2 regions of the Agrococcus sp. GCM10030265 genome follow, and region 1 is predicted to be linked to the other one. Evidence: predicted binding sites of a transcription regulator. Region 1 holds the regulator's gene; the other holds the start of a gene.
The links. Region 1 encodes HrcA, which represses chaperone genes, less so after heat shock. Its sites were predicted from a motif close to TTNGCACTCGNNNNNNNCGAGTGCNAA; they were not measured.

Region 1 (3,371 bases):
GCATCCTCGGTGCCGAGCGTCACCGTCTCCCCCACGCCGACGTCGAGCGCGTCGACGTAGTAGCAGTGGGCCATCAGAAGCGCAGGAAGCGGTCGCGCAGCTTCGAGAAGAGCCCCTGCTGGAACTGCGCCATGCGCGGAGCCGGCGGCTTCGTCCGTCGGCGCAGCTGCTCGAGGAGCTCCTCCGACTTCCTGTCGAGCCGCGTCGGCGTCGCCACCTGCACGCCGAGCCTCAGGTCGCCGCGGCCCGAGCCGCGCAGCCTGCCGACGCCGCGCCCCGTCACGGTGAGCACGTCGGCCGACTGCGTGCCCGGCTCGATCGTCACGGTGATGGGGCCGTCGATCGACTCGACCGTCGCCTCCGTGCCGAGCGCGGCGTCGATCATCGACACCTCGAGCGTGCCGAGGAGGTCGTCGCCCTCGCGGCTGAAGACGTCGTGGTGGGTGACATGCACCTCGAGGAAGAGCGTGCCGGGCTCGCCGCCCGCCTCGCCGACCTCGCCCTGGCCGGGCAGCTGGATGCGCAGGCCCGTGTCGACGCCCGCGGGGACGTCGACGGGGATGGAGCGCTCGGCGCGCACGCGACCGTGCCCGGCGCACGTGGGGCACGGGTACGGGATGACGGTGCCGTGGCCCTGGCACGAGCCGCACGGCTGGCTCGTGACCATGTTGCCGAGCAGCGAGCGCACCTGACGCTGCACGTGCCCGGAGCCGCCGCAGATGTCGCAGGTCTCCTCGCGCGTGCCCGGCGCCGTGCAGCGACCGTCGCACGTGTCGCACAGCACCGCGGTCTGCACGCGCAGGTCGCGGTGCACGCCGAACACGACGTCGTGGAGGTCGAGGTCGATGCGCAGCAGCGAGTCCTGGCCCGGCCGCCTGCGCGGCCTCGGCCCCTGCTGCCTGCCCTGCCCGCCGAAGAACTGCTCGAAGATGTCGCCGAGCCCGAAGCCCTGCGCCTGCGGCCCGCGGTCGTAGTCGGCGCGCGACTGCGGGTCGGAGAGCACGTCGTACGCGTGCGTGACGTCCTTGAAGCGCTCGGCCGCGTCCTCCGAGGGGTTCACGTCGGGATGCAGCTGCCGTGCGAGCTTGCGGTATGCGCGCTTGATGTCGTCCTGGCTGGCCTCGCGGGGCACGCCCAGGACCTCGTAGTGATCGCTCATCGCTCCTCGTCGTCGAGCAGCCGGGTGAGGTACCGCGCGACGGCGCGGACGGCTGCCATGTTCGATGCGTAGTCCATGCGGGTGGGGCCGAGCACGCCGACGCGGCCCGCCTCGTGGCCGCCGGCGCCGTAGGCGCCCGTGACGATCGACGTCTGCTCGAGCCCGTCTGCCATCTCACGGCCGATGCGCGTCGCGACGGCGGATGCCTCGGCATCCATCTCGCCGAAGAGGCGCAGCAGCGTGACCTGCTCCTCGATGGCCTCGAGGACGAGCGTCACGGAGCCGGAGAGGTCGTGGCGGCCGCGCACGAGATGCGAGGCGCCCGCGATGACGAGCCGATCGCCCGCCGTGGGCGCGAGCACCTCGCCGAGCACGGCGACGAGCCGCTCGGTCGCGGGTGCGACGGCGGGGGCAGCGCGGTCGACGACGGCGACGAGCGCCTCCTCGGCGTCGACCGTGGGCTTGCCCGCGACCGCGACGTCGAGCGCGCGACCGATGGTCTGCGCCGCGTCGGCGCCGATCTGCTGGCCCGCGTCGACCATGCGCTGCTCGACGCGCCCGGAGTCGAGGATGACGACGAGCAGCAGGCGCGACTCGGCGATCTGCACGACCTCGACGCGGCGCACGCGCGCCTTGGCGACCGAGGGGTACTGCGCGAGCGCGACCTGGTTCGTGAGCTGCGACAGCAGCCGCACGGTGCGGGCCATGACGTCGTCGAGGTCGTCGGCCTCGTCGAGGAACCGCGCGATCGCCGCGCGCTGCGCCGCGGACAGGGGCTGCATGCCCTGCAGGCGGTCGACGAAGACCCGATAGCCCTTGTCGGTGGGGATGCGGCCGGACGACGTGTGGGGCGCCACGATGAGCTCGGCCTCCTCGAGCAGCACCATGTCGTTGCGGATCGTCGCGGCGCTCACCCCGAAGGAGTGGCGCTCGACGATCGAGCGGGAGCCCACGGGCTCGCTCGAGGCGACGTAGTCCTGCACGATCGCCCGCAGCACCTCGAGGCCGCGATCCGTCACCATCGTCCGTCCCCCCTCGTCTGGCACTCGACGTTCTCGACTGCCAATCGTACCGCGATGGTGGGTGCGTTCTCAGCCTGCTGCGAGGAAGATGGTCGCCAGCCCCCTTCGGCATCCGTCATCGAGAGGTTCGACCATGACCGACCCCCACGGCCCCGCGACCCCCGAGGAGCCCCAGGCTCCCCGGTTCGGCGCGCCCCAGGCGGGCGACGCATCCCAGGCCGCCCCGGCCCCCGGCGAGCCCGCCCAGCCCTTCTCCAGCCCCGCCCCGGGCGCCGCGCACCACGCGCCCGAGGCCCCGCAGGCCCCCTTCGGCGCACCCGGGCAGCACGGGCAGCAGCCGCCCGCCGCTCCCCCGTACGGGGCACCCGGCCAGCAGCACGCCCAGCAGCCGCCCGCGGCTCCCCCGTACGGCGCGCCCGGCCAGCAGGTGCCGCCGCAGCAGCCCTACGGCGCCCCGCAGTACGGCGCTCCCGGCCAGCCGCAGTACCCGGCCGGCGCCCCCATGTCGCCGCAGGACGAGAAGCAGTGGGCCATGCTCGGCCACCTCGGCGGCATCGCCTGGGTGCTCTCGCTCGGCTGGCTCGGCCCGCTCATCGTCTTCCTCATGTACAAGGACCGCAGCGCCTTCGTGCGTCAGGAGTCGAAGGAGGCGCTGAACTTCCAGCTCTTCATGACGATCCTGTTCGTCGGCCTCGTGCTGGTCGGCAGCATCACGAGCTTCATCCTCATCGGCTTCGTGTTCCTCGCCGTGTGCTGGGTGCCGCCGCTGCTCGGCCTCATCTTCGCCATCGTCGGCGCCGTGCGCGTCAACGCGGGCGGCTCGTACCGCTACCCGTTCAACTGGCGCATCATCAAGTAGGCGACGACGGTCGACACGACGGGCATCCCGCGCCGCGGGGTGCCCGTCGTCATGCGCACGGGCGTCAGACGCCGGGCGTCAGACGCCGGACGACGGCGTCGGCGAGGAGCCTGCCGGCGAGCGTCGGCACGATGCGGCCGCGCAGCGCGGCCGCGCCCTCGACGAGCCCGTCGGCGATGAGCCCTGCGACCGCGAGGCGCCCGTCGGCGTCGAGCACGTCGACGGGCAGGCCGTCGCGGATGCGCGTCTCGAGCAGCACGCGCTCGACGCGGCGCGTCTCGGCGTCGAGCTCCTCCCGAGCGAGCGCCGGCGAGTCGCCCGCCGCGAGCCG
Region 2 (3,371 bases), on a different contig from region 1:
CGCGGTCGCCGAGGCGTTCGTCGCGGGGCCGAGCGACGTCGGCCTGCGGCTCGCGTACGAGCGATGGGGCGGGCTCGTGCTCGCGCTGGCGCTGCGCGTGATGGAGCGGGCGGATGCCGAGGACGTCGTGCAGCAGACCTTCGTCTCGGCGTGGCGATCGCGCGACCGCTACGACCCGGCTGCCGGCCCGCTCGGGGCGTGGATCGTGCAGATCGCGCGGCGCCGCATCGCCGACCACTTCCGCGTCGCAGCCGTCACGCGTGAGCGAGCCGTCGATCCCGCCGACGCCCTCGACCGCGCCGATGCGGCCGGCGCGCCCGATCCGTCGGTCGTGGTGGCGGACGGCATCCTCGTGGAGGAGACCCTCGCCGCCATCGACGAGCCGCAGCGCACGATCGTGCGACTCGCCGTGCTGGAGGACCAATCGGCATCCAGCATCGCCGACCGCCTCGGACTCCCCGTAGGCACCGTGAAGAGCCACCTGTCGCGCACCCTGCGTCGACTGCGAGACCGTCTGGAGGGCACGCATGCAGCACATTCCGCATGACGATCTGGCCCTGCGCGCGGCGTCGCGCGTCGAGGGCGTCGGCGAGCTCGACGAGCACCTGCTCACCTGCGCGCAGTGCGCCGACGAGCTGGCGTCGCTGCAGCAGACGGTCGCGCGGGTGCGCGCCGAGAGCGTCGAGCCTGTGCCGCTGCCCGCTGGGCTGTGGGAGCGCATCGCCGCCGAGGTCGCCGACGACGAGCGCGCCGCGACGGTCGCCGCGGTGCCGGCCCCCCCGTCAGGGGGGCGCGACGAGCGCGTGGCGCCGGGCGACGCCGGGCTCGCGTCCGGCGCGGCCGATGCCACCGGCCCCGAGGCGACGCCCGGGTCCGGCACCCCCGCGCATCCACGCGAGTCGCTCGGCGCGCAGGCCTCCACGCGGGGTGCGCGACGCCGCAGGCTCGCACGCTTCTCGAGCCGTGCGCTCGTGGCCGCGTGCCTCGTGACGGCGCTCGTCATCGCAGGCGGCGTCGCGCTCGGCACGTGGATCGCGCAGCGCCCGCCGGCCGAGACGGTGCTCGCGAGCATCGCGCTCGACCCGCTCGCCGACGGGCTCGACGGCGCGTCCGCGCGCATCGTCGAGCGCGACGGGCATCGCGTGCTCGAGATCGACACGGGCGGCCTGCCGTCGGCCGATGGCGGGTACCTCGACGTGTGGCTCATCGACGCCGACGTCGAGGGCATGGTGAACGTGGGAATCCTCGACGGGGTCACGGGCGAGTACGTGCTGCCCGACGACCTCGACCTCGAGCGGTTCCCGATCGTCGACGTCTCGATCGAGCCGCTCGACGGCGACCCGACGCACAGCGGCGAGAGCGTCTGGCGCGGCTCGCTGGCCTGACGCATCCGGCGGCGGCGCGCTCGTCGACGCCCGCTCCCACCGAACTCCAAGCCACGCCAGTTGGCACTCTCAGGTCGAGAGTGCTAATCCTATGGACATGCCTCTCGGGGTCGCCCCGAGGGCGATCGCCACGACACCTGGTCCGGCGCGCAGGGCGACGGACCATCTGATCGACAGGAGGTGGTTGTCATGGCTCTGACCTTCGACCCGTTCCGCGAGATGGATCGCATGACGGCACGGCTGCTGACGGGCGGCGGCGCGCAGCGCACCGCATCCTGGATGCCGATGGATCTCTACCGGGCCGACGAGCACTACGTGGTGCACGTCGACCTGCCGGGCGTCGACCCCGGCTCCATCGACCTCGACGTCGACGCCACGACGCTCACCATCCAGGCGGAGCGCACGCTCGGAGCCGCGGATGGCGCGCACTGGCTCGCGCAGGAGCGCCCGGCCGGCCGGTTCACGAGGCAGCTGAGCCTCGGCGCCGACCTCGACCTCGACGCCATCCACGCCTCGTACGAGCACGGCGTGCTGACGCTCACCATCCCGGTCGCCGAGCGCTCGAGGCCGCGCAAGATCACCGTCGAGCACGCGGGCTCCGACCGCGCGATCACGCAGTCCTCCGCCGAGGAGCAGCCGCAGGATGCGTGAGCGCGAGCCGGCGACGACGCGCGAGGACGACGAGCTCGAGCCCGCGTCCGGCCGCTGGTCGCGGCTGATCGACTGCCGCTGACGACGCGTCGAGCCACGAGGGGCCGGGCAGCACCGCTGCCCGGCCCCTCGCGCGTGTCGACGCCGAGGCGACGGGCGCGACGCGACGTCGCCGCATCCGCTGCCAGGGCCTTGCACGCGGGCGGCGCGCAGCGCAGGCTCGTCTGCGGTGGAGGGAGCCCGCATGCTCGAGAGCCTGCTGTGGGGAGGCGTCGCGGCCGCGTCGCTGCTCGTCGGCGCGGCGCTCGCGCTGCTGCGGCGGTGGAGCGACGCCGCGCTCGGGTCGGTGCTCGCGTTCGGGGCGGGCGCCCTCATCGCGAGCATCGCGTTCGAGCTCGCCGAGGAGGGCTTCTCCGTCGGCGGGGCGGTGCCCGTCGCGATCGGGCTCGCGCTCGGCGCCGGCGCGTTCTTCGGCGCCGACCGGCTCGTGCGACGGATCGGGGCGCGTTCGTCGCAGGGCGCGGCCGGGCTGCCGCTCGCGGTCGGCGCATTGCTCGACGGCGTGCCCGAGCAGGCGGTGCTCGGCATCGGCATCGCCGCTGGTGACGGCGTGAGCGCGGCCCTCGTCGTCGCGATCGTCGTCTCGAACCTGCCCGAGGCGATCGGCTCCTCCGCCGACATGCTGCGCGCCGGGTCGTCGCGTGCGCATGTGCTGCTGCTGTGGAGCGCCGTCGCGATCGCATGCGTGCTCGCGACGCTCGTCGGCACGCTCATCGCGGATGCGGCGAGCCCGGCGGTGCAGGCGGGCATCGATGGCTTCGCAGCGGGTGCGCTGCTCGTCATGCTCATCGACGCGATGGTGCCCGAGGCGCGCGAGAAGGCGAAGGACTGGGCAGGCCTCGCGACGGTGCTCGGCTTCGCGATCGGCGCCGGTCTGTCGCTGCTCGGCTGAGCCACGGGCGCCGACGCGGCCGCAGCGGGTGCGGCCGCGCGAGCCTCAGCCCAGCGCGCCCGCCGCGAGCACCGCCAGCGGGCAGGCGAGCACGGTCGTCGTCAGCACGATGGTGCGCACGACGCCGCCGACCGACGTGTACGACGATGCGATGGCGTACATGTTCTGCGCCGAGGGCAGGCAGGCGATGACGACGAGCGCGAGCAGCTCGAGCCCGTCGACGCCGAGGAGCAGCCCGAATCCGAGCGACGCCGCCGGCAGCAGCAGCAGCTTGCCGATGAGCGGCAGCACGACGATGGCCGTCTCGGTGCGTAGCGGCGCGAGCGGCCGCGCACCGCGCAGCGACATGCCGAACGCGAGCAGGAGCATGGGGATCGACGCAT

Region 2: ACFQPP_RS03405 (Hsp20/alpha crystallin family protein) is a predicted target of HrcA. The motif match lies at 1,446-1,472, and genes of this name have one in related genera.

What each region holds. Positions count from the first base shown of each region.
Region 1 is NZ_JBHTCZ010000002.1:177,671-181,041, reverse strand. Features, by position in the region: gene ACFQPP_RS05035 (16S rRNA (uracil(1498)-N(3))-methyltransferase) at 1-74, opposite strand, end outside; gene ACFQPP_RS05030 (DnaJ C-terminal domain-containing protein) at 74-1,159, opposite strand; gene hrcA (heat-inducible transcriptional repressor HrcA) at 1,156-2,181, opposite strand; gene ACFQPP_RS05020 (DUF4870 domain-containing protein) at 2,315-3,040, shown strand; gene hemW (radical SAM family heme chaperone HemW) at 3,105-3,371, opposite strand, start outside.
Region 2 is NZ_JBHTCZ010000001.1:695,106-698,476, reverse strand. Features, by position in the region: gene ACFQPP_RS03415 (RNA polymerase sigma factor) at 1-547, shown strand, start outside; gene ACFQPP_RS03410 (anti-sigma factor domain-containing protein) at 528-1,385, shown strand; gene ACFQPP_RS03405 (Hsp20/alpha crystallin family protein) at 1,575-2,036, shown strand; gene ACFQPP_RS03400 (ZIP family metal transporter) at 2,281-2,988, shown strand; gene ACFQPP_RS03395 (AEC family transporter) at 3,034-3,371, opposite strand, start outside.